Regions from separate parts of the Vibrio algicola genome, predicted to be linked through region 1. Evidence: riboswitches for the same ligand, from Rfam matches in the RefSeq annotation. Region 1 holds a riboswitch; each other region holds the start of a gene.
What was found. Region 1 has a riboswitch for thiamine pyrophosphate ahead of thiB (thiamine ABC transporter substrate binding subunit). Riboswitches for the same ligand answer to the same signal wherever they lie in the genome.
Positions count from the first base shown of each region.

Region 2: it holds a riboswitch for thiamine pyrophosphate, as region 1 does, so the genes downstream of both, thiD (bifunctional hydroxymethylpyrimidine kinase/phosphomethylpyrimidine kinase) here and thiB (thiamine ABC transporter substrate binding subunit) in region 1, are expected to answer to the same signal.
Region 3: it holds a riboswitch for thiamine pyrophosphate, as region 1 does, so the genes downstream of both, thiC (phosphomethylpyrimidine synthase ThiC) here and thiB (thiamine ABC transporter substrate binding subunit) in region 1, are expected to answer to the same signal.

Region 1 covers NZ_CP045699.1:2,262,094-2,273,096, reverse strand. The annotation lists gene tamB (autotransporter assembly complex protein TamB) at 1-1,403, shown strand, start outside; gene ppa (inorganic diphosphatase) at 1,607-2,134, opposite strand; gene fbp (class 1 fructose-bisphosphatase) at 2,322-3,332, opposite strand; gene mpl (UDP-N-acetylmuramate:L-alanyl-gamma-D-glutamyl-meso-diaminopimelate ligase) at 3,639-4,994, shown strand; gene GFB47_RS10290 (flavin prenyltransferase UbiX) at 5,346-6,011, shown strand; TPP riboswitch at 6,223-6,332, shown strand; gene thiB (thiamine ABC transporter substrate binding subunit) at 6,463-7,434, shown strand; gene thiP (thiamine/thiamine pyrophosphate ABC transporter permease ThiP) at 7,522-9,135, shown strand; gene thiQ (thiamine ABC transporter ATP-binding protein) at 9,175-9,894, shown strand; gene GFB47_RS10270 (hypothetical protein) at 9,918-10,316, opposite strand; gene GFB47_RS10265 (PhoH family protein) at 10,810-11,003, opposite strand, start outside.
Region 2 covers NZ_CP045699.1:1,222,863-1,233,865, forward strand. The annotation lists gene GFB47_RS05665 (sterol desaturase family protein) at 126-932, opposite strand; TPP riboswitch at 1,021-1,119, shown strand; gene thiD (bifunctional hydroxymethylpyrimidine kinase/phosphomethylpyrimidine kinase) at 1,217-2,092, shown strand; gene GFB47_RS05675 (ABC transporter ATP-binding protein) at 2,101-2,853, shown strand; gene GFB47_RS05680 (ABC transporter permease) at 2,846-3,646, shown strand; gene GFB47_RS05685 (ABC transporter substrate-binding protein) at 3,675-4,622, shown strand; gene thiM (hydroxyethylthiazole kinase) at 4,674-5,516, shown strand; gene thiE (thiamine phosphate synthase) at 5,560-6,225, shown strand; gene GFB47_RS05700 (dicarboxylate/amino acid:cation symporter) at 6,464-7,768, opposite strand; tRNA gene GFB47_RS05705 (tRNA-Val) at 8,169-8,245, opposite strand; tRNA gene GFB47_RS05710 (tRNA-Val) at 8,306-8,382, opposite strand; gene GFB47_RS05715 (bifunctional molybdopterin-guanine dinucleotide biosynthesis adaptor protein MobB/molybdopterin molybdotransferase MoeA) at 8,647-10,449, opposite strand; gene mobA (molybdenum cofactor guanylyltransferase MobA) at 10,463-11,003, opposite strand, start outside.
Region 3 covers NZ_CP045699.1:61,483-72,485, reverse strand. The annotation lists gene GFB47_RS00325 (DMT family transporter) at 66-989, shown strand; gene tsrA (H-NS-like global regulator TsrA) at 997-1,281, opposite strand; gene GFB47_RS00315 (aminopeptidase P family protein) at 1,557-3,350, shown strand; gene thiH (2-iminoacetate synthase ThiH) at 3,445-4,557, opposite strand; gene GFB47_RS00305 (thiazole synthase) at 4,567-5,370, opposite strand; gene thiS (sulfur carrier protein ThiS) at 5,375-5,575, opposite strand; gene GFB47_RS00295 (HesA/MoeB/ThiF family protein) at 5,662-6,411, opposite strand; gene thiE (thiamine phosphate synthase) at 6,443-7,729, opposite strand; gene thiC (phosphomethylpyrimidine synthase ThiC) at 7,729-9,687, opposite strand; TPP riboswitch at 9,809-9,906, opposite strand; gene GFB47_RS00280 (voltage-gated chloride channel family protein) at 9,988-11,003, opposite strand, start outside.

The DNA.
Region 1 (11,003 bases):
GGGAAGAGCTTCAACTTTCAGCCGCGCTTGCCAATGATAAGCTCGATCTTAAATGGCTATTTGATTTGACTAATAATGGTGAAATTGAAGGCAAAGTGGCGATCGATAAAGTACAAAGTAAACGACCGATTATGCAAGGTATGAACAGTATCAAGCATATTAACTTGTTGCCATTATCAGCCTTGTTAGGCGAGCAAAATTTAATGGAAGCTGACATTAACTCAATGCTTAATTTTCAAGGGCCAATCTTAAATCCGAGAGTGGTTGGTGACTTTACGATTTCAAAAATGAAGTTAGAAGGACAAGCCTTTCCTGTGGACGTCAACAGTGGTGAGATTAATACTAAATTTAATGGTTATTCTGCACGCTTAAACTCAAAACTTCACACGCCGGATGGTGAACTTAACCTAAAAGGTGATGCCGATTGGTCAAAGCGTAAAAATTGGCGAGTGAATCTGCGAGCGTTTGGTGACGATTTAAAAGTTGAAGCGCCGCCAATGGTACGCTTAAAGGTTAGGCCGGATCTTACCATTGCGATCACGCCTAAACTTGCCAAGATCACCGGTAATATTGATATACCATGGGGACGGATCTTAGTCGAAAATCTTCCCGAAAGTGCCATTGGTTTATCGAAAGATGAAGTGATCTTAGATCAAAACCTGCAACCGGTTGAAAAAAGCTCCGGGTTGCCGATGGCGCTTCAAACCAGTGTCACCATCAATATCGGGGACGATGTGAGTTTATCAGCCTTTGGTTTACGCGGTAACTTAGTTGGGCATTTAAAAGTTTCTCAGAAGAACAAAGGTCCCTTTATTTTAGGTGAGATTCGAATTGAGAGAGGGTCATATCGATCTTTCGGGCAAGATCTGGTGATCAAAGAAGGTAAGATCATTATGAACGGCCCGGCAGATCAACCTTATGTGTCGATCAAAGCGATCCGTAATCCTGACAATACCGAAGATGATGTGACGGCAGGGATCGAAGTTACCGGCCCTGCTGATGCACCAGAAGTTACTGTGTTTTCAGAGCCTGCAATGTCTCAAACCAGCGCGTTATCGTATTTATTGCGTGGGCGTGATGTGGAAGATGGATCCGGTGGTAGCGCCATGACTACAGCGCTAATTGGGTTAAGCTTAGCCAAAAGTGGCAGAGTGGTTGGCGAGTTAGGAGAAAAATTTGGGGTGCAAGACTTACAACTTGGCACCGCAGGTTCAGGAGATGAATCACAAGTGACGGTGAGTGGTTATATCGCCCCTGGGCTGCAAGTGAAATATGGCGTTGGTATCTTTAATGCTTTGGGTGAATTTACCGTGCGCTATGAGTTAATGAGTGATTTTTATGTTGAAGCGATAACTGGATTAGACAGCGCCGTCGATTTTATTTACCAGTTTAGTTTTGATTGATAAAAGGCAATGCGGTTTAGATACCAGCTGTTGTATTAGTGAGTGTGCAGGTGTCGGGCATTCAATCTCAATCAAGATAAGCTAGGATGATGCTTAACTGAATCAATACTGCGATAAAAATAAAAGAGCACGTCAATAATGGCGAGCTCTTTTTTTATATTAAAATCAACTATCATAGTTAGAAATTTCAGGGAGCAGTTTAATTATTTCTTCGCTCGCTCAAAGGATTCTAAAATTTCAGCGCGCGCTGATGCCACACCTTCCCAGCCATCAACTTTTACCCATTTTCCGCTTTCAAGATCTTTATAACGCTCAAAGAAGTGGGTGATTTGTGATTTGAGTAATTCAGGTACATCACCAATATCTTGAATATGATCATACTCTTTAGACAGTTTGCTATGTGGAACCGCGATCACTTTGGCATCTTCACCTGACTCATCGGTCATTTTCAATACCCCAACTGGGCGGCAACGGATCACCGAGCCCGGCATTAATGGAAACGGGGTTGGGACTAATACATCAACCGGATCACCGTCTAATGATAGTGTCTCATTCACATAACCATAGTTACATGGGTAGAACATTGGTGCCGACATAAAACGGTCGACAAATAATGCTCCACTGTCTTTATCAACTTCATATTTAATTGGGTCAGCATTGGCTGGGATTTCGATAACAACATACAAATCATCAGGTAATGATTTACCAGCCGGGACGTGGTTCAAGCTCATTGGAATTCCTTTCTAAGAGTAATAAACCGTCAGATTATAACGTGACTTGTCAGTGGTTTGTAGCGGAAAAGTTACAAAAATGCGATCGACAAAGGGGGCAGAGAGGATTAAGGGAGGCATAAAAAAGCAATGAAAGCCAAAAGGACCTTCATTGCCAATTATTAGGGGTTGTTAGCCAATTACATTATTAATCTGGGTATTGTTGCAAGAAGGATTCAACTTTCTCAACCATTATCGTTGAGCCGACTACGAAAGGAACGCGTTGATGCAGTTCGGTTGGTTTGATATCTAAAATCCGTTGATAGCCATCAGTTGCCTTACCGCCAGATTGCTCCATTAAGAAAGCAATCGGGTTGCATTCATACAATAAACGCAATTTACCATCAGGATGTCTTTGAGTGCTTGGGTATAAATAGACGCCACCTTTTAATAGGTTACGGTGATAATCTGCCACCAATGAACCAATATAACGCGAGGTGTAAGGACGGTTATCTTCTGGTGCATCTTCTTGGCAGTATTTAATGTATTTCTTTATTCCAGTCGGAAAACGAATGTAATTGCCTTCATTAATCGAATAGATTGAGCCTGTAGCAGGGATCATCATTTTCTCATGTGACAAGCAGAAGACTCCGATCGAAGGATCGTAAGTAAAGCCATGTACCCCTTTACCTGTGGTGTATACCAGCATGGTGGATGAGCCATAAATAATGTAGCCCGCCGCCACTTGCTTATGGCCTGGCTGAAGAAAATCTTCCGCAGTCGGCGCACTACCAATCGGAGATACTCGGTGGTAGATCGAGAAGATGGTTCCGACCGAGACATTCACATCGATATTCGATGAACCATCTAAAGGATCCATTAACACCACATACTTGGCATTTTTATTGAGTTCTTTATTAAAGCTTACCGCTTCATCTTCTTCTTCACTGGCAATACCACAAACTTGACCACGAGCTTCAAGTGCGGCTTTAAATTTGTCATTGGCATACAGATCGAGCTTTTGTTGCTCTTCACCTTGCACATTCTCAGCACCAACTGAACCCGTAATATCAACTAAACCGGCTTTGTTAATTTCTCGGTTGACAATTTTAGCCGCTAATTTTATCGAGCCAAGCAGAGAAGAAAGGTCACCACTGGCATGAGGAAAGTGATTTTGGTGTTCAATAATAAATTCGCCTAACGTGCGAGTTATCGACATAATGGATCCTTTTTTGTCGTTAATTTTATTCATTGCAGGAAATAGTGGTAGTACCAGTGTGTATCTCTTTTGGATACTCATTTATTCGATTGTAAATCCAGAATCTTATTAATGGTAATGAAGTAACTGATGAAGCTTCACAAATGTGCACTTAAGCAAGGTCTCGATATTAAAAGAGATAATTCATAATAATGCACAGAAAATTGTTTTCGAACACCATACATTTGATTGCGTTTGAGTTACTATTTCGCACAAAGTTATTGACCTAATTTGAGTCTCACAAAAAAGTGGGAAGGAAAACCTATTATGCATATTCATATTCTTGGTATTTGTGGCACTTTTATGGGCGGTGCCGCCGTATTAGCTCGCCAGCTAGGGCATAAAGTAACTGGCAGTGATGCCAATGTGTATCCGCCAATGAGCACTTTGCTTGAATCTCAAGGTATTGAAATAATTGAAGGATTCGATCCTTCTCAATTAAATCCCGCCCCCGATTTAGTGGTAATAGGAAATGCCATGAGTCGTGGTAATCCGTGCGTGGAATATGTATTAAATCAGAATCTTAAATACACCTCTGGCCCGCAATGGTTACAAGAGTTTTTATTGCATGATCGTTGGGTGTTAGCGGTAGCGGGTACCCATGGGAAAACCACCACGGCAAGCATGTTGTCTTGGATTTTAGAAGACTGTGGCTATACACCGGGCTTTCTGGTTGGTGGTGTACTTGGTAACTTTGGTGTATCGGCTCGTCTAGGCGAAAGTATGTTTTTTGTGGTCGAAGCAGATGAATATGACAGTGCTTTTTTCGATAAGCGTTCAAAGTTTGTTCATTATCATCCACGCACCTTAGTGATGAATAATCTTGAGTTCGATCATGCTGACATTTTTGACGATCTTGAAGCGATCAAGCGACAATTTCATCATTTAGTGCGTACTGTTCCGGGTAACGGACGGATCTTAACCCCGACTAATGATGCTGGCCTAGAGGATGTGATCCAACGTGGTTGCTGGAGTGAACTCGAACATATAGGCGATGATGGTCACTGGAAAGCTGAAAAAATTCAAAAAGATGGCAGCCATTTTAATGTTTATCTCGATGGTCAGTTGGGCGGAGTAGTGAAATGGGATTTGGTCGGTGATCATAATCTCAATAATGCCTTAATGGCGATTTCCGCGGCGCGACATGTTGGCGTCACCGCCGATCTTGCTTGTGAAGCGTTAGGCAAATTTATTAATACGAAACGTCGTTTAGAACTAAAAGGCATTGAAGCTAACGTGACGGTTTATGATGATTTTGCCCATCATCCAACCGCGATTGATTTAACCCTTGATGGTCTGCGCAATAAAGTCGGTGACAGTAAAATTATTGCGGTGTTTGAACCTCGCTCTAGCACCATGAAAATGGGAGTGCATCAACAAACCTTAGCGGCAGCATTTAAACATGCTGATGTGGTGGCGTTATACCAACCCAATAATATCCAGTGGTCAGTACAATCGGTCGCCGATCAATGTGAACAAACTGCTTTTGTTGAAGATAATATCGATACACTTGTTGAGCGAGTGGTGGCACAAGCCCATGCTGGCGATCAGATCTTAGTAATGAGCAATGGTGGCTTTGAAGGGATCCATGGCAAATTGTTGCAAGCATTAGCAGCAAAGTAGCAGTAACATCAAAGTGGCAATAGCTTCAAAGTAACAACAGGCACATCATAAGTAAAAAGATCATGGTAGGTAAAAAGGTCGTGATGATCCTTTTGTTTCGATGAACATGCCAATTGTACTAGGGTCGATGAATTTGATTATAGAGAAAAGTGTCAAAGGTCAGGGATGACCTTTTCTCAAGCGTCCATGGATGGGTCAGCATCTTTTCGGAATATTCAAATTTATTGAGCCGCTTATATCGACAATCTAGCGAGCAACGGTATTAATACCAATCGTAGTAACTATCTAATCAGCTAATGACTTTGATAGGTATGATTAACTCACCCAAGTTCAGAAATTAAGGAGCGCGAGATGTCTCAACCTAACGTACCCCATTCAAGTAGCAAACATATAACCTTAGCGTTTACCGGAGCTTCGGGTGCACCGTATGGTTTGCGCTTACTTGAGTGCTTACTGGCGGCTGATTACACCGTGTATTTATTAATATCGTCTGCCGCGCGAGTAGTGATGGCAACCGAGCATGGTTTAAAATTACCCAGTGGCCCGCAAGCGGCGCAACAAACCTTACTGGCCCACTTAAATAGTCAGCGAGATCAGTTGATTGATAGTGATAAGTTGGTTGTGTGCGGTAAAGAAGATTGGTTCTCGCCAGTGGCTTCAGGATCGGCCGCGCCAAAACAAATGGTGGTGTGCCCGTGTTCGGCAGGCAGTGTGGCCTCGATTGCGCACGGCATGTCAGATAACTTAATTGAACGAGCCGCCGATGTGGTGATGAAAGAGCGTGGCCAATTGCTGCTGGTGGTTCGTGAAACGCCATTCTCCACCTTGCACTTAGAAAATATGCATAAACTGTCGCAAATGGGCGTCACCATAATGCCAGCAGCGCCTGGCTTTTACCATCAGCCTAAAACCATTGAAGATCTAATTGATTTTATGGTGGCCAGAATATTAGATCACCTAGGTATTAAACAAGGCTTAGTGCCGCGCTGGGGTTATGATCAACGTGACAATCATTAATTTGGTTATCTTTTGAGGTTATACTAATTCCATAAATTTAATGATCGTTAAAAATTGAGTACAGAGAAAAGTGTCAAAGGCCATGGATGGCCTTTCTCAAGCGACCAAGGACGGATCAGCGTCTTTTCGGCGTAGTCAAATTGATCAAATATTAAATGGAATTGGTATTATCACTAGCCTATTAATGCTTAACTCAATACAATCAGATTGAAAATACTCATCGGGGAGCTGAATCAAACACGGATTCGGCTGAGATCTTTTTAAGAGACCCGTGTACCTGAACCAGATAATGCTGGCGTAGGAATTGAGTCTGGATCTCCCTACTTACTTTCCTGTGCCGCTCACTAAAAAGGATATTCTAGTGAACGACACCACCTCTATTTCGAGCAACAATCCAAAACGTAAAAATAAAGTGACAACTAAACCGAAAGCGATTCTAGCTGCATTCAGTTTGCCTTTATTGTTATCACTTTCTAATGGTGCGCAAGCCGCTGATAAGCCAACCCTTACCGTCTATACCTACGACTCGTTTACTTCCGATTGGGGCCCTGGTCCTAAAATTAAAACGGCCTTTGAAGCCCAATGCGGTTGTCAGTTAAATTTTGTCGCGCTCGATGATGGTGGTTCAGTATTAAGCCGTTTACGTTTAGAAGGAAAAAATACCAAAGCAGACGTAGTGTTAGGGTTAAATAACAATATTATGGCGCAAGCACAGCAAACCGGATTGCTCGCCAAACATGATGTAGACACTTCTAAAGTGACCATTCCTGGTGGTTGGGACAACCCTTACTTCGTCCCATTCGATTACGGCTATTTCGCTTTTGTGTACAACAAAACCAAAATGAAGAACCCACCGAAAAGCTTAAAAGAGCTGGTGGAACGTGATGATTTTAATATTATTTACCAAGATCCGCGTACCTCGATCACCGGTCAAGGCTTGCTGTTATGGGTAAAATCAGTATATGGGGATAAAGCAGCGGATGCGTGGCAAAAGATAGCTAAGAAAACGGTGACGGTGAGTAAAGGTTGGTCTGATTCATACCCGATGTTCTTAAAAGGCGAGAGCGATATGGTGTTGTCTTACAGTACCTCTCCTGCTTATCACATTATTGCTGAAAACAATCAAGATTACGCCGCAGCTAACTTTGCTGAAGGACAATACGCTCAGATTGAATTGGCCGCTAAAGTGAAAAGCTCCCACCATCAAAAACTGGCCGATCAGTTTATGCAGTTTATTTTAAGCGATGACTTCCAATCCGTAATGGCGACGGGGAATTGGATGTATCCGGTTACCAACATAGCCCTGCCTAAAGGTTATGAGCAACTGAGCGTGCCAACGAAAATGCTGTCACTCGACCCTCAAGTGGTGGCGAAACAGTTGAAAAGCTGGACTCGTGAATGGCAAATGGCGTTATCTGAATAGCAACCAATCGAAATAAGAATAAAGCGAAATAAAAATAAAGCGGAATAAGGTTAAATCGAAAAGGTGAATTTATGATGGTGATACTAGGTGGTTAATGTGTCAGTGCCGAAGTTAGGCTTACTGGTTGCGGTTACTATTGGGCTATTTGTGTGCTCAACCGTGATGGCATTAATTCAACACGCCCCAACGTTAAATTTGGGTTGGATTTTGTCCGATCCTTATTATCGCCACATTACCTTTTTCAGTTTCTATCAGGCTTTATTTTCAACCTTATTGAGTGTTGGTTTCGCAATTCCGGTAGCGCATGCTCTTTCTCGTCGCGAGTTTAAAGGCAAGGCTCTGCTGCTAAAGATCTTCGCTTCAACTTTAGTCTTGCCGGTGCTGGTAGGCGTGTTTGGTATTGTCGCCATCTTTGGTAACAGCGGTATTGTGGCGGATATTTTCCGGTATTTTGATGCGCGCTTACCTTTTTCTATCTACGGATTAAATGGCATTTTAATCGCCCATGTGTTTTTTAACCTGCCTTATGCCAGTCGATTATTATTGCATTCGCTAGAGTCGATCCCCAATGAGCAACATAAGCTGTGCGCACATTTGGGGATGAACGATTGGCAAAAATTTCGACAAATTGAATGGCCGCGCATGCGTCAGCAATTACCACAAGTGGCGGGTTTGGTGTTTATGCTGTGCTTTACCAGTTTCTCGGCGGTGATGGCGCTGGGGGGAGGCCCCAAATCGACCACGATTGAACTGGCGATCTATCAAGCGATTAAGTTTGATTTTGACTTGCAGGCGGGGGCGATTTTAGCCTTATGGCAAATGTTATTGTGTGGCGTGTTGAGCTTAACTTTATTGCGTTTTAGTAACAGCGTACCGAGCTCTTCTGGCGGCAGTGTCAGTCATCATGCTAAAGAGAAAAGGCAGCGAGTGGCCTTATTTTCTACCAGTCATCGCGCAAAAATTTGGGATGCAGCTTGGATTGGTGGCGCGATGCTGTTAGTGCTTCCGCCTTTATTGATGGTGATATGGCAAGGCTTAAATCCCAAATCGTTAACCATATTGCAAGATGAGAAATTTTGGCAAGCGTTAAGCGCTTCGATTCAAGTAGCAACATTAGCCAGTTCATTGGCATTATTGATGGGGATCGCGATTTTATTTACTAGCCGAGCTTGGCATCTAAAAGGCTTACCCGCGCGAGCAGGACGGTTGGAATTGATGGGGACCATTATTTTAGTTACGCCCGGCATTGTGATCAGCACCGGATTATTTTTATTATTACGCGATCAAGTCGATGTATTTAGCCTCGCTTTTTGGGTGGTGATACTGGTAAATAGCTTGATGGCGCTGCCGTATATTATTAAAACCTTGTCGCAGCCTATGCTACAAACGGCGCAGCAATACCAATTTTTATGTCAAACTTTAGGCATGACTGGTTGGACGCGTTTTCGCTTGGTGGAATGGCGGGCACTGAATAAACCGATCGCACATGCTTTCTCAATCAGCTTTATGTTTTCGATGGGAGATTTAAGTGCGGTGTCATTATTTGGTAATCAAACCTTTACCACTTTACCATTATATTTATTCCAATTATTAGGCAGTTACCAAATGGATGCGGCCGCGGCGGTGTCCCTATGTTTACTGCTATTTAGCGTATTATGCTTTGCTTTAATTGAAACCGTGTTCAAACGCGGCAGTCGTTAAGGTTATTTATTTGCTTATTGATTAAGAAGAAGTTGCCACATGCTTGAGTCTGCTATTTCCATCCAACAGGTCATTTATGATTACCAAGAGGAAACCTTTAATTTTGACTTAGTTGTTGAAAAAGGCGCGATCATGGCATTAATGGGGCCAAGTGGCTCGGGTAAATCGACCTTGTTGAGTTTGGTCGCCGGTTTTATTGAACCCAAAAAAGGTGATATTAAAGTTCAGGGCTCGTCGGTTGTAGGATTAGCGCCTTACGAAAGACCGCTGGCAATGCTGTTTCAAGAGCATAATCTATTTAGTCATTTAAGCGTGCGGCAAAACATTGGTCTGGGTTTGCATCCTGGGCTTAAACTCACTCAAGCTCAAAAGCTGCAAGTACAACAAGCGGCGCAACAAGTTGGGTTAGACACTTTATTAGATAGACTACCGGAGCAGTTATCTGGCGGACAACGTCAGCGGGTGGCATTGGCAAGGTGCTTTGTTCAAGCGCATTCGATTTGGCTGCTAGACGAACCGTTTTCAGCTTTAGATCCTATTTTGCGGGAAGAAATGTTGCAGCTGGTGGCAAGGCTTGCACGGGAACGTTCAATCACGGTATTGATGGTGACGCACCATTTAACCGATGCTAAAGCGATCGCTACCCATTTTGCTTTTATGGAGCAAGGTAAGGTCAGTGAACACGGCCGAATTACGAGTTTAGATGAGTTGCATCCCAACCCTCATTTAGCTGCATTTATTAAAGCAAGTGGTTATTAGGCACTTGCTTAGATCGTGGTATTTTAATTGTGATGATGAGTCTGAAGTTGCGATAACTTCTCGCCTATTTCTTGATGGCTAAAATCGACTAAATAAGAAACGCAAGAAATGAAAATAACCATATACCCCAACATTTCAGTGCCTTCTTCCGCGACGTTTTTGACCGCTCTTTCTGGGTGGGCTTGCATTAAACCATCCCATAATGATCCCATGCCAAAAAGGCGAGAGAACACAAATAAAACCCCCATGCCTAAACACATTGAAATAAAGTTGTGGCTTTGCACGAATAAGCAGAAGGTTTCTATGGTTTGTTGTTTTTGTTTTAATGCATAAATAATAGAACTGGCAGCAACAATAGCAGCAGGGTACACCCAAAAACCATGAGAAATAAGGTCAAATAATCCATCGAGTTCGCGGATCAAAAAGCAAGCAATGCACATAAGAATAAAAAACGCAGAAAGCTTTTCAATAAAATATAATAGGGGTGATCGTTATTCATGTTTTGATCTCACGGTTATTGTATTAATCATGTTCCCAATATTCTTTGGGCTATGGGTCGCAAGGTGAGATCCTTCGCATCTTACTGTGTGTTATGTTACTTGGCTCGAATATATCGCCAGTGATGATATTAAATCAAACATTTTACAATGTATGAACATGTACAGATAATAGTGTTTAATTCTATAAGATGTTTATTTATATGATTATTTCATAACAATATGAAATTATATAAGATTGATATTATATGTTTGCCTTACTTTATACGCTTTAATTAAGTGCTAAATAATGAGTTTTTACCTCTGTAGTCTGTGACAATTAATACAGAATAAAGTAAGAGTATCACCCAAGTTAAATGATGATTACTTGGGGTGATACATGTAATGTCAATATAAAAACACCGTTATTAATAATGAGTTATAAATTCTCCTCGGCAAATTCCGCTAAACGGCTGCGTACTACGCCATTTAAGTGCACGTTAACGCTGCCTTCAAAGCTTTTAAATCGCTCTACCATATAAGTTAACCCTGAAGTCACAGGGGTTAAATAAGTGGAGTCAATTTGCGCCAAGTTACCCGAACAGACAATTTTAGTACCTTCACCGCAACGAG
Region 2 (11,003 bases), 1.0 Mb from region 1:
ATCAATTGGAATACGCCGAAAAGACGCTGATCCGTCCTTGGTCGCTTGAGAAAAGGCCATCCATGGCCTTTGACACTTTTCTCTGTACTCAATTTTGAACGATCATTTAATTGATACAATTGATATTACTTTTGATGCGACTCATCTTTTCTAAACGGCTGAGTTAGCATCTTGAGCAAACCTTGTTCCTGTGGTTGCCGAAAGATTCCTAATCCAATTTTCATATCTCGGTGGCCATCTTTTGGCTCAGCAATATAACTGCCAAAACAACGATCCCAAATCGATAAACAAAAGCCATAGTTACTGTTGGTTTCGTTTAAGTGCACCGAGTGATGAATACGGTGCATATCTGGCGTGACAACGAATTTACGCAGCAGGGCATCAAACTTCAAATTCAAACGCACATTACTATGATTAAACATGGCGCTGGCGTTTAAAATCACTTCAAATAGCAGTACCGCAATGGGTGAAATGCCTAATATGACAATAGCCGCTATTTTTACCCACATCGATAACCAAATTTCAATAAAGTGAAAACGCGAACCTGTGGTGGCATCGATATCTTGATCGGAATGATGGACGCGATGTAAGCGCCATAACAACGGGATTTGATGAAACAAACGATGTTGCCAATAAATAATACCATCAAGTAAAACAATCGAGATTAATACTTCAATCGGCGACGGCAACTTGAGCCAGTGAAGTAACCCCCATTGATGCTGAGTTGCAGTAAAAGCCACTCCCATTGCCAAGAAAGGTAAAGTGAATGGCAGTAGTGCGCCGTTTAATGCCACAAATCCCAAGTTATTTAACCAACGAAAATTTTTGGGTTGTGTTAAGGCTTTACGGGGACGTTGTATTTCCCATACGGCCATAACAAGTAGTACTAAAATAAAGCACACCAAACGGATTAAGGTTTGGTTGTTGGTCATAAAATCGGTCATATAAATCGCTTAATCGATGATGAAGGCATAATGCCTTAGTACTTTACATTAGTTTGCCAAGCCATTACATTAACAAACATATTAGTCGGGGAGCCGCAAGGCTGAGATCACTACTGTGAGACCCGTTGAACCTGATCCAATTAACATTGGCGTAGGGAACTAACTTCGGATCGCCACACTGCTTTTCTCATTGTTGACCGATATTGGTTTTTCAAAACGAGATACCAGCTTGAATCGAATTACTTCCTTGCCATCAATAGGAAGTTGTCGAAATGTCAAACACCAACAAGCCATTATCCCATCACACTCCAAGATCTACGCTTAATGCGGTTTCATCAAATATTGCCAATGTGCTCACCATTGCCGGCTCCGATTCTGGCGGTGGCGCTGGGATTCAAGCCGATATAAAAGCTATCTCCGCTACTGGCAGTTTTGCTTGTTCAGTTATTACCTCATTAACCGCGCAAAATACGCAAGGCGTGAGTGAAATATTGGCGGTTAATGCTGAATTTGTTGGGCTGCAATTGGATGCGGTTTTCTCTGATATTAATATTTCAGCTGTCAAAATTGGCATGTTAAATGACGCCAGTGTGATCAAAGTGATTGCGCAGAAATTACAGCAATATCAACCACAATATGTGGTTTTAGATCCGGTCATGGTTGCGACCAGTGGTGATGCGCTAATTGAAAAAGCGGCCATTCAAATCTTAGTCGATGAGCTTTTTCCTTTTGTCACCGTGCTCACCCCTAATCTTCCTGAAGCCGCGCTGTTATTGGGCTGTGACACGCCAAAATACGAATCTGAGATTGAAGCATTCATCCACAAGTTGCAGTCACATCCTAGATTTAAACAAGTCAAAACCTTACTTAAAGGTGGGCATTTCACCGGTGAGCACAGTTGTGATTGGCTGATTGATGGCAATAAGATCACTCGGTTTTCTCATCCAAGGATAGCCACTAAAAACACTCATGGTACAGGTTGCACGCTATCTTCTGCCATCGCCTCTTATTTAGCACAGGGTATGCCATTAAGTGAGGCAATTAGCCAAGCGAAAATGTATATATCTGACGCACTGACGGCAGCCGATCAGCTTACTGTTGGCAAAGGTTCAGGTCCGGTTCATCATTTTCATGCTTTTTATGGTTAGGCTAAATCATGATTAATATTGATAAGTTGACCTTTCAGTTTGAACCTCAACTACCAGCAATTTTTGAAAACTTAACGGTTGGGTTCAAAGCAAAAAGTTGGACCTGTTTATTAGGTAAAAGTGGTTGTGGCAAAACAACGTTATTAAAACGAATCGCTGGTTTTGAGCACAAGGGTTGCGTACAGAGCGGAAATATAGGTTCTGGAGATCCGCACCGTTTAGATCCTGTCGCGTATATGGGGCAGCAAGATTTATTATTTCCTTGGTTAGATGTGCTGCATAACGTGTGCCTAGAGTCGTATTTAATCTGTGGCAGCATAACCAAAACACAAATTGAGCAAGCCACACAGTTACTGAATAAGCTAGGTTTATCTGGTTATTCTCAGCATTTTCCACATCAATTATCGGGCGGAATGAGGCAGCGAGTCGCCATCGCCAGAACCTTAATGCAAGATAAACCTGTGGTATTAATGGATGAACCTTTTGCAGCGCTTGATGCGGTCACACGCTACGAGTTACAAAAGTTAGCTTGTCAGTTATTAAAAGATAAAACCGTGTTGTTCATTACTCATGATCCACAAGAAGCATTGCGAATTGCTGACCGAATTTTAATTATGAAGGGCACGCCGGCAAAATTGCATGAGGTTGAATTCCACTCGACAAGCTTCCCCCCAAGAGAAACCAGTGCTGAATTGGTTCTAGCCCATAATCAATTATTGCAACGGTTGAGTATTGATAGCATGGAGCAAGCCCATGAATAGTCTTTCAATCAACAAAACAACAAATCCCACTATCAAAACATCATCAAAAATTGCCATGGTGGTGCAAATCGTGACCACGACATTGGTAATACTGTTGTTATGGCAAGCTACCGTGTCGTTGTTTGCTCTGCCAAGTTACATTATTCCTACACCAATCGAGGTTGGCAAAGCATTAGTCGAAAATGCCGATGTACTTCGTGCCAACTCTTTGGTGACGTTACAAGAGATTCTCTTGGGGCTACTGCTAGGTCTGGTGTTTGGGGTGATGTGTTCATTGATTTTATTACTTAATGCTACCGTCAACCGTTGGTTATTACCTTTGCTTATCATTAGCCAAGCGATCCCCGTGTTCGCACTGGCACCGGTATTAATGTTATGGCTAGGTTATGGCATGGCGTCCAAAGTCGTGATGGCGGCAATCATTATTTTTTTTCCAATCACCACTTGTTGTTATGACGGTTTAAAAAACACACCCAAAGGTTATTTAGAACTGGCGCAAACTTTCCAACTGACTAAATGGCAAACCTTACTCAGAGTGAAACTGCCATCGGCATTACCGGCGCTGGCGTCTGGCTTACGAGTGGCGGTGGTGATCGCACCGATCGGGGCCGTGATTGGTGAATGGGTTGGCGCGAGCGCTGGGCTAGGTTATTACATGTTGCAAACTAATGCCCGAATGCAAGTGGCTGATATGTTTGCAGGTTTGTTTATTTTATCGATTATGACGGTCGGGCTGTATTTTTTGACTGACCGTTTGTTACATCATTTCATTCATTGGCCGAACCAAGGCTAAAAACTTATTTAGATTAAAAGGAAAGCATATGCCTCGTATAATCGCAGCAAGATTTAAACACATACTATTCGCCACCGCTTTACTCACTATTACTAGTCAAGCTTACGCCAATGACAAACTGACTGTGATGCTAGATTGGTTCGTAAATCCCAATCACGGCCCGATCATCATTGCACAGCAACAAGGACTATTTAAACAAGAAGGATTGGATGTCACCATTCAAGAACCAGCAGACCCAACATTACCCCCTAAAATGGTTGCGGCAGGAAAGGTAGATATGGCTGTCACTTATGAACCTAATTTTGTGATGGATCTTGCTCAAGGTTTACCGCTGAAACGTTCGGCAACCTTAATTGCGACCCCTTTAAATACAATTTTAACTTTAGATAACGGTAAAATTAATTCAGTCCAAGATTTAAAAGGTAAAACGGTTGGTATCGCGGTGGCTGGTACTGAAGATGCAATGGTGGGTACCATGTTGCGTCATTCAGGTTTAAAGCTTAGTGATATCAAGATGGTAAATGTGGGATGGAATTTATCGGCGTCATTAGCCTCAGGCAAAGTCGATGCAGTGTGGGGCGGGTTGCGTAATTTTGAGCCGAATCAACTGGCAATTGAAAAGGTAAAAGTAAAAGCGTTTTATCCAGAAGAGCACGGCGTACCAAGTTATGAAGAATTGATTTTTGTGGTAAGCCAAAACAGCAAAAAAACGGCCGCCATCGCGAAATTTAATCACGCGTTAACCTTGGCAACGCAATATATCGTTAATCATCCTGACCAAGCTTGGAATAGTTTTAAATCGTACAACCCTAAAACATTAGATACACAGCTTAATCAACACGCTTGGGCTGATACTTTAACTCGTTTTGCATTGCGCCCAACCGCGGCAGATGTTCAGGGTTATAAAGCATTTGCTGATTTTATGTATCAAAATAAAGTGATCAAAACAGCGGTCGATCCTACTCCGTATTTATAATTTTGTGGCGTTAATTACTCAAACTCAAATAAGCATTAAAGGGCTCAATAAATGACAAACTTTACTGGCAAACCTGTGGTAGCAAAGCAATTTATTTCACAACAACTCGATAGATTGCGCCTCAATAAACCTTTAGTGGTGAGCATCACCAATTATGTGGTGATGAACAATACCGCTAATGCTTTGCTGGCAATAGGGGCATCACCGATCATGGCACACAGCCGCGATGAAATGGCAGAAATGATGAGCTTTACTGGATCCTTGGTGATCAATATCGGCACATTAGACTCGATTTGGATTGAACGGATGCGTTTTGCGATCACCCAAGCCAATCATTATCAAAAGCCGATTGTTATCGATCCTGTAGGTTGTGGGGCCAGCAAATTAAGAACTACCGTCGCTCGCGAATTTTGTGACTTGGCGGATAAACTGATTGTACGAGGCAATGCTTCTGAGATTATGGCGCTAGTCGGTATTGATAGCCAAGTAAAAGGGGTGGATGCTCAAGATCCAAGTGAAGCCGCAATGGAGGCTGCGCATAAAGTGATTGCGCAATACCAAGCCAATCATGTTGTGATCTCTGGTGCAGTTGATTATGTCGTGCATCAACAGCAAACATTTCAGTTAAGCAATGGTGATAAATTGATGCCGCAAGTAACAGGAATCGGTTGTACTCATAGTGCCTTAACCGGTGCATTTGCCGCGATTGATTTTGATAATGCAGGCTTATGTGCTACTGCGGTATTAGGTGTAGCAGGCGAACTGGCCGCACAACAAAGTACTGGCCCTGGCAGTTTACAAATGCATTTATTCGATAAGCTCTACCAACTTGATCAACTGGCATTGATCAATACATTGAAATGCCAGCCATATACCGGCCTTACTGCATTGTGATGTGACATCCACTGAGAATAACAAAACAAACTATAGGCTAATAATGAATGCTATTAATCGTTTCGACTATCCACTTTATTTAGTGACCGATGAAACAACGGAAGGAGAAAGCTTACGCCATATCTTGCTGCAAGCATTACAAGGTGGAGTTTCAATCGTTCAAGTGCGACATAAAGATCATAATATCCAAACATTTATTCAACGTACTCAAGTAACCAAACAAGTGATTGATGAGTTTAACCAACAGCAGATAAAACTTAACCTCAAACCAGTACCATTAATTATTAATGATCGCGTTGATGTTGCATTGGCGGTAAACGCAGATGGGGTGCATTTAGGTCAATCGGATATGTCTGCGGTGCTAGCAAGGCAGATCCTTGGCCCAGATAAAATCATAGGTTTAACCGTTGAAAACCAGCAACAATTATCACAAGCCCAGACTCTTCCTATCGATTATTTAGGCATCAGTACTATTTTCAACACCGCAACAAAAACCGACACCCAGTATCAATGGGGTATTAAGGGACTGACTGAAGCGGTACTCGACAGTGATTTACCGTTAGTCGCCATTGGTGGGATCGATAAAAGTAATATTGTGAGTATTGCAAAAACCAAGGTCGATAGTATTGCATTAGTGTCGGCAATCTTTGCTGCCGATTCTCCTAAAGAGGCGACAATCGAGTTATTAGCTTTAATACAAAGTAGTTAAAAGAGGCGGTACTGTATCTATAACTAGTAAACCACTTAATACCTGATCAAGTTGAATCCGCCGAAAATACGCGGTCCCATCCTGGTCGCTTGAGAAAAGGCCATCCATGGCCTTTTACACTTTTCTCTGCATTCAATTTGTATAGGTTATAAAATTACTGGAATTGGTATAAAAAAAGGCCTTAAGACACTGATGTACTAAGGCCCTAGATAGTGCAGGATTAAACGTTTTAAATAACTTAAGCCTTGTGCTTCAAATCAATCTCAATTCTGCCTGCATCTGGATCATTAAACAGATCAACATCCAGTTCATTTTCAGATTTAGCCACAATACAAGTCACTACACTATCACCAGTAATATTCACCGCAGTGCGGATCATATCTAGTAGACGATCGACGCCCATAATCAAGGCAATACCTTCTAATGGTAAACCAACTTGATTAAGCACCATCGCAAGCATAATTAGACCAACACCAGGAACACCCGCGGTACCAACTGAAGCTAGCGTTGCGGTTAAGATCACCGTCATGTAATCGCCAATGCCTAAATCGACATTAAAAGCTTGAGCAATAAAGGCTGTCGCCACACCTTGCATGATAGCGGTACCATCCATGTTGATGGTCGCGCCTAGAGGGATGGTAAAAGAAGCGATCTTATTACTGACACCAAAACGATGTGTTGCGGTTTCCATCGTAACTGGAATGGTGGCGTTAGAAGAGGCGGTAGAGAATGCAAACATGATCGCATCTTTCATTTTCTTCCAAAAAACCAATGGATTTAAGCCCGATAATACTTTGAGCAAAATACTATAAGTAATAAACGCATGGATAAGCAGCGCAGCAACTAACACTAAGAAGTAAGCGGCAAGGTTCGCAATGGAATCTAATCCAAGGCCAGTGAACAGTTTTGCCATTAAGAAGAAGATACCGTAAGGCGCGACTTCCATAAGTAGCGTAACCAGCTTCATAATTACGATGTTTACGTCACTGAAGAACGTTGAAACACGTTGCCCGGCTTCGCCTGAAAGACTGATCGCAACACCAAATAACACCGCAAACACGATAACTTGAAGGGTATTGCCTTGCGACATCGCTGCCATTGGGTTAGTTGGGAACATATCAACAATCACTTGTCCTAACGATGGTGCTTCTGTTGAAGTAAAAGATGCGGCGGATGATAAATCTGCGCCAGAGCCTGGATGAAGAAAGATCCCCATAACCAGCGCTAAAGAAATCGCTAGGGCGGTGGTACCGATATAAAAAGCTAAGGTTTTGCCACCTAATCGGCCTAAAGTGGTGATGTCTTTTAAGGAACTGGTACCACAAACAAGAGAAACAAAGACAAGAGGGATAACTAGCATTTTTAAGCTGGCGATAAATATTTTTCCGCCGACATCAAATAAGCCTTCGACTAAATATTCATTGATAAAAGTGTTGTTACTAAAAAAGGATTGGATAATAAAACCGCATAAGATACCGGCAACCATACCAGTAATAATTCGTGCGGTTAAAGAGCGTTTTGATTTTTTGTTGTCGTTCGTCATGAACAAATCTCCATTAGGTTACTTTGTACAACTTTCAAAGCTGGATCAGACTAGCAGACAAAAAGCAACTTGTAGTCAATTAGTAACAAAATATACCTAACCCGTGTGATTTTGATCACTAAATATAAGCCAATAGCGAAAAATAACAGGGAATAAGTTGCTAAAAAGTTACTTTATCGTGATTTAATGTTGATATGGTACGAAAGGTTAACATTTTGTGGTGCAGTTTCGCTAATCAGAGGAAATATACCACTTAATGGAGACTAAAAGCGGTGAGCGGAATACATCAGGGGGGGGCATACTAATCGAAATAAACAGAACAAAGCGGATAGATCAAAAAAGCCTACATTTCTGTAGGCTTTTTATCTTTAACGGATATTTTATTATCCGATAAAGGAATTGGTGCCCGCTACTGGACTCGAACCAGTGACACCTTGCATGTCATGCAAGTACTCTAACCAACTGAGCTAAGCGGGCAAATTGTGTGCTTATCATTTGCTACCGGAGAGGTAACTTAATAAAAAAGACTTTGAAAAATGGTGCCCGCTACTGGACTCGAACCAGTGACACCTTGCATGTCATGCAAGTACTCTAACCAACTGAGCTAAGCGGGCATTTTTTAAAGCATTCTTTTAAACATTGCTAGTTAAAACAACTCTATAAATAAAATAGGTAAACATAAAACTGCGTTAACGGGGAAGATATTAACCATGCCTTAATCGGGTTGCAAGCAGAAATTTATCACTTTGCGCGTGTTTGTCGCCTTTATGTGCTGTTTGCTGTTTTTTTGCTCTTTTAATGATATTTATGGCATTAAAAAATGAAAAGAGGTCCGCTTAAACTGACCTCAATTCATGTTGTAACTTATTATTTGGAGCTTATAAACGGCCATCGAGTGGAATGATTTTCACCATCTCACCGTTTTTTACCATTTCTACTTGAGGCGGCACTTCGATAAGGCAATTAGCTTCACTCATCGAGCGTAAAATCCCCGAGCCTTGCATGCCAGTGGTGCGCACTTGCAGTTGACCAAATTGATTTAAAGCATAAATACCACGAGTAAACTCAGTACGGCCTAAGCGCGAACGTACCACTTCGGTTGCTTCAGCTTGGATCTTCGGTGCTTGCCAGTTGGTTTCACCTTGCATAAAGCGTAGCGCTGGCTCAACAAACATTAAAAATGACACCATTACCGCCACAGGATTACCTGGTAAACCAAAGAATGGAGTGTCATTGATGTGGCCAAAAGCAAGTGGGCGACCAGGGCGCATGTTGATACGCCAAAAGTTAATCTGACCTATACGCTCTAAGACGGTTTTAATAAAGTCCGCATCGCCAACAGAAACGCCACCTGATGAAATAATCGCATCCGCCTCTGTACTGGCTTTTAACAGTGTCGCTTCTAATGCACTTTCGCAATCTTCAATAATGCCAAGATCAATCACGCTACAACCTAAACGTTGCAACTGCGCCATCACGGTATAGCGATTGGAATCGTAGATACAATTTTTGTTTAACTCGCTACCCGGCGCTTGTACTTCATCACCAGTCGAGAAAACCGCCACTTTCAATTGAGAGAAAAGCGGATATTGACTTAACCCAAGTGAAGCCAGCATGCCAAGTTCTGGTGATTGAATTCGTGTGCCTTTATTAAATACAATGCTATTTTGAGCGAGATCCTCACCGGCATTACGCACGTTTTGTCCTGCTTTAAACTCATTGTTCGACACAGAAAAAGTTACGCGGTCACCAGCTTCGTTGCTTTGACTTTGTTCGCGCATGATAACCGTATCCGCGCCTGAAGGCAGAGGAGCACCAGTCATGATCTTCGCCGCTTGTCCTGCCTCAATAACACCATCAAAACTGCTGCCCGCCATGATCTGTGCCACCACGTCATAATGGTCTAATGACGCTGCAATATCTTGACTGCGAACCGCGTATCCATCCATCGCCGAGTTTTGGTAGGCTGGGACATTAATTGGTGAATGGACGTCTTCCGCGAGGATACGCAAGCGAGCATCGAGCAACGAAGCTGATTCAACCGTCGCTGGCGTTTTTAATGTAGTTAGGATTTTCTCTAAGCCTTGTTCAACCGACAAAAAGGCTGGCGATAAACTATCGCAACTTGCGGCATCGGTTTTTTGTGTTGTTGATGAGGCTAATGGGCGGCACTGAGTGAAGTTGACAATCATGTCACCAATTGCATCCAAATCATTAATGTCCACATGGGGCAGGTGAGTATTCAGTTCTGAGCTATTGGAAGCAACCGCAATAATATTGTCATCATGGGGATGCAGCCAAGGTTTACCCACTTCATCACGATGTAATTCTATTTTTGGAAACGACAGATTTTTACAGCCTTCAACCAAAATGAAATCAAGTTTACTGCAATCAAAGTGCGATAATAAATCAAAGAAATGCGCTTCTTGATCCGGTGTTTCTGTCATTAAAACATGACGATTGCGTGATGCGATCAGCATTTGGTTGGCACCGGCTTTGCGTAAGCGATAACTGTCTTTACCGGGTTTATCGACATCAAAATCATGGTGTGCATGTTTAAATACGCCAATGCGCAGACCTTTTTCGGTCAACCTTGGTAGCAGTGCTTCAAGTAAGGTGGTTTTACCGGTTCCGCTGTAAGCTGCAAAACCAAGAATTGGAATAGGGTATGTGTTCATAATTTACCTTTGGCAGTTATTCTTTGAGATGCTGAGCAAAATCAGCAAGTTGCTCTGGTGTATTAAGGTTAATAAAAGTTTGCTTGAGATCGGAAAAATCGACACGATAGGTATGACACTGGTCATAAAAGGCAATGATCTTTCTTTCATCACGCGCTAAAAAGTCATGCAATTTATCGGCTACTCGGCGGTGATATAAAGTAAAAACCGGCTGATAGAAATCGCCATCGTGCGCAACAAGAATATCGGCATCAGCTTGCCATGCTTGGCAAAAAATTTGTGCTAAATTACTCGGTATATTGGGGCTATCACAAGGCACAAAACCAACCCAGTCATGTTGTTTTGTGTCGGTATGAGTGAGCGCAGCATGAATGCCACCTAACGGTCCAGGGAATTGGGTAAAGGTATCGCTGATCACAGGGGCATACTGTTGATATTGCTTATGACTGCGATTGGCATTAATGGTGATCGAATCGGTTTGAGGCTGTAGCGCTGCTAGCACATATTCAATTAATGGCTTGTCATTTAACTTAACCAAACCTTTATCTACCCCTCCC
Region 3 (11,003 bases), 320 kb from region 1:
ACAACAAAGCAACGGATCAAGTAAGACGGATAGGTAGGGATTTAGCAGTTAAAATGGAAATAATTATGCCTTCTACAAACAATGAACGCACTGCCGTGGTGCTTGGGTTAAGCGCGGTATTACTATGGTCAACCGTTGCCACCGCTTTCAAACTAACTTTGGCACAATTTAGTCCAATTCAAATGCTATTGGTTGCCAGTATCGTTTCCGCCTTCACCTTATTACTGATTTGTGGCTATCAAGGCAAGTTAAACCAAATCGTTCCAATTTTTAAAGCCAATCCTAAATTCTTCCTTCTATTAGGATTAATTAATCCCTTTGGCTATTATTTGATTTTATTTAAAGCCTATGAACTACTACCCGCCTCACAGGCTCAGCCTTTAAACTACAGTTGGGCGATCACTTTAACCTTAATGGCGGCGATATTTTTAGGTCAAAAAATTCGCCGTCAAGATTGGGTCGCTTGTGGTTTAGGTTACTTTGGGGTGTTAATCATTGCCACCAAAGGTGACTTATTAGGCTTGCACTTTGAGAGTCCACTAGGGGTAATACTGGCGTTATTATCGACTTTGTTATGGGCATCTTATTGGATCTTAAATACTAAAAATAAATCCGACCCTATCATCGTGGTGCTACTTGGCTTTTTGATCTCCCTGCCTTTTTCATTATTTGCCGCTTGGCATGAGGGGCATGCATGGTCTCACATCAATTGGCAAGGATGGTTGGCGGTTTCTTATGTTGGATTATTTGAAATGGGGATCACGTTTGTGCTGTGGTTGAGCGCATTAAAGCTCACTCAGAATACCGCTCGGATCAGTAATTTTATATTTCTATCACCATTTATTTCATTAATATTACTATCTCAAATTATAGGCGAGACAATTTACCCATCGACGATAATTGGCTTGGTGTTTATTTTGATTGGGTTAATGATCCAGCAAATAAAATTCAAGCGACATCGTTCAACATCGACGACTCGCTCAGGGTAAAATAAGTTTATTTCTTAGCGAGAAATTTTTCTAACTCTTCAATCGAAAAGCCTTTGTCTTTCATATCTTGGGCGATCAATTGAATATTTTCATCTTTACGCGATTCAAGGACTGTTTGAAATTGATAGATGATGTCTCGTAATGTTTCTAATGGCAGCTGCTTAGCGGCGCTGCGAATGCGCTCTTCACTTTGATTGCCGAGTTCAGCTAGTAACTTTCCATACATGACTTTTTCTGGGCTTTCTTCTAATTGCTCTAAGATTCGAGCCATTTCATAAGTGGTAATAGACATAAGCGATTCAAGTTTCCGTATCGGTGGTTTTTATTTTTTGAGTTGTCAAATATACGCTTCATATTGTTTTTGGCAAATTAAATTATCAATTATATTGGTGATGAATGATTAAGATTCCCTACGTAGAAATATACCTTCTTATTATGTCCAGTACTCGATCTGCTACAAGCTTAGCTTTAACAATAAGGAGATAATGTTAAGATTAATCAGGTTATATTTGAAACATAAAAATAAATAGATGAATTAGAAGTTGCACATTATATTAAGGATAAAACATGTCACTTAACATTTCAGATCGCATTGAAGCTTTACGCCAATGGTTAACCAACAACAACCTCGATGCAGTTATCATTCCTCACGAAGATGAATACTTGGGCGAATATATTCCACTGCATAATGAAAGGCTTGCTTATATCTCGGGCTTTGTCGGATCAGCCGGTGCCGCAATCATCACTCAAGATCAGGCGGCTATTTTTGTCGATGGTCGATATACCATTCAAGTCACTAAACAAGCACCAAGTGATATTTTCTCTTATCATCATCTAATTCAACAACCACCTCTGCAATGGGCAAGTCAAAATCTTAAACAAGGTGCACGCCTTGCTATCGATCCAAAAATGCACTCTGCGGTTTGGTTTGAGAAAGCCGAAGTTCAGTTATCACAACAACTGCAGCTGATCAGCTTAGATCACAATCCGATTGATGTTATCTGGCAAGATCGTCCCGATCCTATTGAATCATCAATGCGTTTAATGGATCTTGAACTGGTAGGACAATCAAGTGCAGACAAGCGTCAACAAATTGCTGATATTCTAGTGAATGATAACCTTGATGCAGCTTTATTGACGCAATTAGACTCGGTGTGCTGGTTACTTAATATTCGTGGCTTAGACGTTTCTCGCCTGCCGGTACTATTAAGCCAAGCGATCATTCATCAAAATGGTAGCGTTGATTTCTTTATTGATCCCTCTCGTGTACCAGACAATTTCGCCCAACATGTTGGAGCCAATGTACGTGTTCACTCTCCTCTGCAACTTGAAACAGTATTAGCCTCATTGGCGACTAAAAAAGTATTAGTCGATCCAAGTACTTCTAATGCGTGGTACTCACTGATATTGAATAAGCACAAGGCCATCATTCATCCTGCCGCGGATCCATGTCTATTACCTAAAGCTTGTAAAAATAACGTTGAAGCACAAGGGATGATCAATTGTCATGTCCGAGATGGCGTGGCGATGTCTTCTTTTTTATGTTGGTTAGATAAAGAAGTTGCGAGTGGTCGACTGCATGATGAAGATCAGTTAGCGACCAAACTACAACAATGTCGCGAACAAGATCCGACTCTGGCCGATTTAAGTTTCGATACTATTTCAGCGGCAGGCAGCAATGCAGCAATGTGTCATTACAATCACGCCGATCAATCTGAGTTTGGGAAGCTAAGTTTAAACAGTTTGTACTTAGTTGATTCTGGTGGCCAATATCAAGATGGCACCACAGATATTACTCGCACTATTGCGATTGGAACACCTTCAGAATTTATGAAGCAACAATATACTTTAGTGCTGAAAGGTCACATTGCTTTAGCCAGTGCTCGCTTTCCCAAAGGCACAACAGGTAGTCAACTGGATGTTTTGGCCCGCCAATTTTTATGGGCAAAAGGCTATAACTATGATCACGGTACCGGTCATGGTGTCGGTCACTTCTTAAGTGTGCATGAAGGCCCTCAGCGTATTTCACCTGCGTATAATGGTGTGGCGCTGCAAGCGGGCATGGTAGTTTCAAATGAACCCGGTTATTACCGTACCGATGAATTTGGTATTCGGATCGAGAACCTAGAGTTAATTAATCCAGTTGAAACCAATGGTGATCTGGAACTGCTTGGATTGCACTCTCTAACCCGTTGTCCTATTGATGTGCGAGCGATCAATGTTGATATGCTCAATCGTCCAGAACTCACTTGGCTCAATGATTATCATCAGAAAGTGTGGGATGATTTAAGCCCACTCGTGAATAGTGAGGTTAAAATCTGGCTGCAACACGCAACCCAACCATTACGTTACGCCGATTAATATCATCGAAAATAGTAACTATTAAAACAATAATGAAAAAGGCCTAACATTATCGCTAATGTTAGGCCTTATTGTTTCACGTGAAACATTCAAACTAACCAGAGTAAGCCGAATGCCAGTCAGTCCATACAGCTTCAAATCCTCGCGACTTTACCGCCGCTTCTACTTGTTGCGCTGAACGCTCATCACTGATGGCGAATTGCTCCAACTCAACATCGGCATTAGCGTAACCCCCAGGTTGTGTTTTGGAGGCTGCAGAAATACTGGTAACCCCTAACGCTAAAACATTATCTCTAAACTGTGGCGATTCACGTGTCGATAATGACAATTCAACTTGAGGGTTAAACAAGCGGTAAGCACAAATCAGCTGTACCAGTTGTTTATCTGTCATGACTGATTTAGGTTGAACACCACCTTCGCACGGTCTTAATCTTGGAAAAGAAATGGAGTAACGTGATTGCCAGTACTGTTTTTCAAGATACTGCAAATGGGTCGCAGTGAAAAAACAATCTGTTCTCCATTCTTCTAAGCCAATCAAAGCCCCAATGCCTATTTTATCGATGCCTGCTTTTGCCAGCCGATCAGGGGTGTCTAATCGATAATAAAAATCTTGTTTATTGCCGCGTAAATGATGCTGAGCATAAGTAGAAGGATGATAGGTTTCTTGGTATACCATCACCGCATCTAAACCTAAGGTTTTCAATTCGGCGTATTGATGCTGTTCAAGCGGCTGGACTTCCATGGCTAGATAGTTGAATGACTGCTTGATTAAGGGTAGCGTTTGGCGAAAGTATTTCATTCCAACCTTAGTTTCATGCTCTCCGGTTACCAATAAAACACTATCGAACTTCATCGCTTTGATCGCACGGATTTCACTGCTGATCTCACTCAAATTTAATGTTTTGCGTTTGATGCGATTATCCATAGAAAAACCACAGTAACTACACGAATTGGCGCATAAGTTCGATAGATAAAGTGGGATGTAAAAACCCATGGTATGACCAAATCGCTGCCGAGTGAGAGCATAAGATTGCTGCGCCATTTGTTCGATATAGCTTTCGGCCGCCGGCGAGATTAACGCTTTAAAATCTTCCAGATCAAGCTTATTTTTGCCTAGCGCTCGCTCTACATCTTCCGCAGTCTTGCTGTATATCGACAGCTTAATATTATCCCAATCTAATTTTTTAAAATGTTCAATAAAGCTCATCACCCACTCCTAAGATAAAAAAGAGGTTAATGGACTTGATGCAACCGCCTGATGACTACTCGCAGCTAATCCCGCAAGATAAGCGATTCTGCCCGCTTGTACTGAAAGTTTAAATGCTTCTGCCATCAAGTTCGGATCGTTGGCAGAGGCAATCGCAGTGTTAACCAGTACCGCATCTGCACCCAATTCCATTGCTTGAGCTGCGTGAGATGGCGCGCCAATTCCCGCATCGACAATCACCGGAATGTTTGCTTGATCGATAATAATTTCGAGAAAATCTTTCGATGCTAGTCCTTTATTGGACCCTATCGGCGAACCTAATGGCATGATTGCGGCACATCCAACTTGCTCTAAATGACGACACAGAACTGGATCGGCATGACAGTAAGGTAGGACGACAAAACCGCGCTTTACTAATTCTTCTGCGGCTTTTAGGGTTTCTATTGGATCAGGCATTAAGTATTTAGGATCGGGATGTATCTCTAATTTAAGCCAGTTAGTCGCCAAAGCTTCTCGCGCTAATTCAGCCGCTAAAATCGCCTCTTTCGCCCCTTTGGCGCCCGAGGTATTGGGTAATAAATTAATTTTTGCATTGATTAATGGCTTTAAAATATCATCATCTTGGTTATGTATATTGACCCGTTTTAATGCCATTGTACAAAGTTGCGTTCCTGAAACTTCCAATGCATTGGCCATTATTGATTGATTGGCGAACTTTCCCGTTCCGGTAAAAAGGCGAGAAGAAAAAATCTTATCGGCGATAACTAGACTATCTGATGAAGTATTAGGTTTCACAATTGTGGAAGATATCATTCACTCAGCCCCCTGCTATTGCTTGGAAAAGAGAAATTTGATCACCACTATTAATCTCAAATTCGTCCCAGCAAGAATGTGGGACGATGGTGTGATTTACCGTAATCGCTATATTGTTTATTTCAATTTCTAATTGTGTGAGTAAGCCACTCACAGAAGTCACACCATCCAGTAGCACCACTTCTTCATTGACCATTATATTCATCTTCTATCCTAGAAATTTGAACGTGTCCCTCCTCTTCCATATCTGCCGTTTATCTAGTCTTAAACTCTGTTAGAGGGCTTTCATCTTTATAAATGACAGCAAACTGGACATGAAGGATCCACGCTAATATTAAATTTTTGCCAAGCTAGCGTTTGACCATCAAATAAATTTAAAACGTTAGGCTTTAGCTTGGTATTGTTGCTTATCAGTTTGATTGCTTCTAATGCCTGAAGGTTACCTAAAGTGCCGACAACCGGTCCGATCACACCATTTTCAGAACATTTTAACCCTGCGCTATTATCTTGGTAAGGAACCGCACAGTGATAACAAGGCTGTTTACTTTGCCTAAAATCAAACGTCATCAATTGGCCAACCCACCCAATTGCCGAGCCGGAAATTAAAGGTGTGCCCGATTCAACACAGGCTTTATTTACCGCTTGCCGAGTTGGGAAGTTATCACTGCAATCCAACACCACATCCGCCATCATCACTTCAAGTTTTAGTCTTTCATCTTGTAAGAATGATTCAACTGCACGGATTTTTGATTGTGAATCAAGTTGTTTAATTTGATGAACGGTCGATTTGGCCTTATTAACACCAATATCGGATTCTCTATAAATCACTTGGCGTTGTAAGTTAGAAGACTCAACGCTATCACCATCCGCCACCACCAACTGACCCACACCAGCCGAAGCAAGATATAAAGCTACCGATGAACCCAAACCGCCACAACCAACAATCAAAACTTTACTTGCCAATAAAAGTTCCTGACCCGACTCCCCAACTTCTGGAACCATAATTTGACGTTGATAGCGATGAAACTGTAAATCATTCATAGATAGCCTTAGATTGAAGCTTAATTATTAACTATGCAGGTTCGGCAACATCAGCCAGATCCTCCTGCATAATTTGTGCAAATTGATTGATGGCTAATTGTATATCAGGAGCTTCGGTAATGGCACGTACAACTGCCAAACTCGACACACCACATTGCCAAACTTGTTTTGCGTTAGATAGGTCAATACCACCAATCGCCACCGTCGGTTCATGAGGCATTAAGCTGCTGATCATCTGTTGATATAATTTAAGCTTAATGACCCCTTGCGGCTTCGATGGCATTTGTTTCGTCGGTGTCGGAAATATATGCCCCAGTGCAATATAACTCGGGTTAAATTGTGCCGCTTTTAATACCTCATAATATCCATGAGTAGAGAGTCCTAAACGTAAGCCCATTTGCTGTATTAATTTCAAATCGGCCACTTGCAGATCTTCTTGGCCTAGATGTACACCATAAGCTTGATGTTTTATGGCCAATTGCCAATAATCATTGATAAACACCTGTGCATCATGTTCTTCGCCCAATGCGACCGCATGTTTAATTTGCTCTTCTAGGTCTTTCTGAAGCGGGTTTTTTATTCGCAATTGAACTGTTTTAACTCCTAGCATCAACAATTTTTCGATTTGACGGTAATGAGTCACCACTGGGTACAAGTTAAATTTATCACGCTCTATTGGTTGATAATCAAACCATTGCTTCTCAATACAGTTCCAATTAAATTTAGCACTTCGCTCATTAACCATTATTAATGGTGTCGGGAATAAAAAGCGTTCTGTTGGCCATGTTTCACGTGAAACACTCGAATCTGGTTCGCGTAATTTATTCATACTGCTGTGAGGTAACGGTACAGTCATTGCAGCACGGGCTAGCATCAATGCATCTTGAAGCGAGAACTCGAGACTTAAGCACGTAAAAAACCACGCAAGATGACGCTCACTATGTAGAGGAGCTATAACATGTGAGGAGCGTAATACACGATACTCTTGTTCTGCATTCAACCATACATCATGTAACTCACCCTCAAAGTAAGCATCAATATATAGCGTTTTATCATTCAATATTTCTGGTAGAGGTTGCCCATTCAAATACAATAGATAACGGTCTGCATTATTAATACTCGAAGGATCTTGCACCGCATCATGCAAAACCGAATAACATGTCGCCTGATCCTGATCAATAACAGCAATGTATTCGCAATGACCAGGACTTATCGCTATATCTTCAATCGCAAAACCTACCTGCTTTGCAGCAGATAAACAATTGGTGATCATTGAAGTCAGAGCTTGTTGTTGTGAGGGTAGCTTTATATGTACCATTAAACCTCCAGCTCAGATTCTTCATCGAGATCCGATTTAGCAGGATGATATAACTCTGAACCTGTCGCTAAAAACTCGGCCGATTTTTGTTTCATTCCTTCCAATGGATCATTGAGCATTTTAATATCAATCGCTTGATCGGCGGCTACTTGTTTGGTGTCTTTGGCATACTCACGCACTTCTTGCGATATTTTCATTGAACAAAATTTAGGGCCACACATCGAGCAAAAATGAGCGACTTTACCTGATTCTTGCGGTAGCGTTTCATCATGAAAAGCCAGTGCAGTTTCAGGATCAAGAGAAAGATTGAATTGGTCATGCCAACGAAATTCAAAGCGTGCTTTCGATAAGGCATTATCTCGAATTTGTGCGCCAGGGTGACCTTTGGCCAAATCGCCAGCATGAGCAGCAAGTTTATAAGTAATAAGCCCTGTTTTTACATCTTCTTTATTTGGTAAACCCAAGTGCTCTTTTGGGGTGACATAACACAACATCGCACAACCAAACCAACCGATCATCGCCGCACCAATACCAGAGGTGATATGATCATAACCTGGTGCAATATCGGTGGTTAATGGCCCTAGAGTATAAAATGGAGCTTCATGACAATGCTTTAACTGCTCATCCATATTCTCTTTGATCATGTGCATAGGAACATGCCCAGGACCTTCAATCATCACTTGGACATCATATTGCCATGCGATTTTAGTCAACTCGCCTAATGTACGCAGTTCAGAAAATTGCGCTTCATCATTGGCATCAGCGATTGAACCTGGACGTAGGCCATCTCCCAGTGAAAGTGCTACATCATATTTGGCACAAATTTCACAGATCTCACGAAAATGAGTATAAAGAAAGCTTTCTTGGTGATGAGCTAAGCACCACTTTGCAATGATCGAGCCACCACGAGAAACAATCCCAGTCACCCGCTTAGCCGTCATCGGCACATAACGAAGTAACAGGCCAGCATGAATAGTAAAGTAATCCACCCCCTGCTCAGCTTGCTCAATTAAGGTGTCTCGCATCACTTCCCAATTAAGGTCCTCAGCGACACCGTTCACTTTTTCTAATGCTTGGTACATCGGAACCGTTCCAATTGGTACTGGGCTGTTACGTAAAATCCACTCTCGCGTTTCATGGATATTACGTCCCGTCGAAAGGTCCATTACAGTATCGCCGCCCCAACGTGTTGACCACACCAACTTCTCTACTTCTTCTTCGATTGATGAAGAAACTGAAGAATTACCTATATTGGCATTCACCTTAATTAAGAAATTACGCCCAATGATCATAGGTTCTGATTCAGGGTGATTAATATTAGATGGAATAATCGCACGCCCTTCCGCCACCTCTCGACGTACGAACTCAGGGGTGATCTCCTTTGGTAAATTAGCGCCAAAGTTATTGCCAGGATGCTGCTGATTTAACTGTTCATCCCCAAATTTCTGACGACCCATATTTTCACGAATGGCAATAAACTCCATTTCAGGGGTAATAATGCCTTTCCTCGCGTAATGCAATTGAGTGACGCATTGGTTTGGTTTGGCTTTTCGAATTCTAGGTAAGTTGCCATAACGAAGATTATCTAAGGTGTCATCGGCTAATCTTTGCTTGGCAAACGTGGAGCTGACATCTGATAACGTTTCAGTATCGTCGCGCTCAGTAATCCATTGTTCTCTTAGCTTTGGCAAGCCAGTATGGAGATCTATCTGGTAAGTTGGATCGGTATAAAGACCGGAAGTATCGTAGACCTGAATGGGCTCATTAGGAGACAATAATGGTTTTTCTTTACTCCCTCCAACCAAACTATCTGCTAGTGATATTTGACGCATAGGGACGCGAATGTCAGTGCGGCTACCTTGGATATAGGTTTTTTCTGAGTTTGGGTATGGTTGTACAGAAAGTGACTCAATGAAATTTTTAGCTTCCATACGAGCTTGTTTACGACTTGACGACATAGCATTTTCCTTTAACTTTTAGAGTTATAGTTCCCGAAGGAGTAAATGCTTGACGGATTTGATGCACAAGAATGCAGATCTGTGGATTCACAGTTACATTTATAGATGGGTAATATAAGAAAATTACTCTTCTCTCGTTCCCTTCGCAGGTATTAGCCTGATCAGGTTCAACGGATCCCGCAACGCGGTCTCAGCCTTATGGCACTCCGACAAGTCAGAAGAGTATATTTAGTGCTTAAATATTCAGCAAGCTATTTTAGATTTAATAACTAACAAAACCAAAAAGTGTGATGTTAAGCACTATTTTTTAAGTTTGTTAATTAATAATCCAAATAAACTCGAGTGAGTCTCTCTTAATTGACCAATTTTCCCATCAAAAGGAGCCTCACCTTCTAGATCAAACAATTTGGGCACCGCGACTCGTTGAGATAAGTAGATACCAGTATGCCCACTGAAGTAATAAGCGGTATAACACGCAATAGCAAAATAGAGTATGTATTCAGAACCAAATAGCTCAACCCCCATGATAGTACATGCCAGCGGAGTATTGGTTGCCGCTGCAAACACAGCGATGAAACCCAGTGCGGCAAATAATTCAGGTGGCGCCCCTAAAACCCAAGCTAAAGAATTACCTAATGTCGCACCAATAAAGAATAAAGGGGTCACTTCACCACCTTTAAACCCAACCGATAGCGTTAATGCGGTCAATACTAATTTAAGTATCCAGCTATACCACTCTGCACCACCTTGGTGGAAGGCTGAAACAATACTGACCCCGCCTTCACGGCTGCTATAAACCCCTAAACCAGTGTAATCGTAATTACCAATCAACTTAGTGATTAAAATAACTAAAACACCACCAATAAAGACAATCAGGTATGGATTTTTAAGCGTTAATTTAAAAAAGTCTTTTAATGAATGGGTCAACTCACCAAATAAGTATCCGGCGAGGCCAAAACCAACCCCAGCCACAATGATTTTTAAAAGCAAAAGTGGATCAACCTTTACAACATGATCGAGCATTTTAAAAGACTCTAAAAAATCAATCCGGTAATGAGTATGGTGCGTACCCAGTGCAGTACAAACAGTATCGGCAATAATAGCAGCAAATAATGCCGGAATAATTGCATCATACTTCAAGCGGCCAATTGCTAGCACTTCTAAGGCAAAAATAGCCCCCGTCAATGGCGTGCCAAATATCGCGCCAAAACCAGCCGCAATACCTGAAATTAGCAGTAGACGAGTGTCTGATGGTGATAACTTAAACCATTTTGCAAAACATTGAGAAGCAGCGCCACCAATCTGAACCGCAGTAC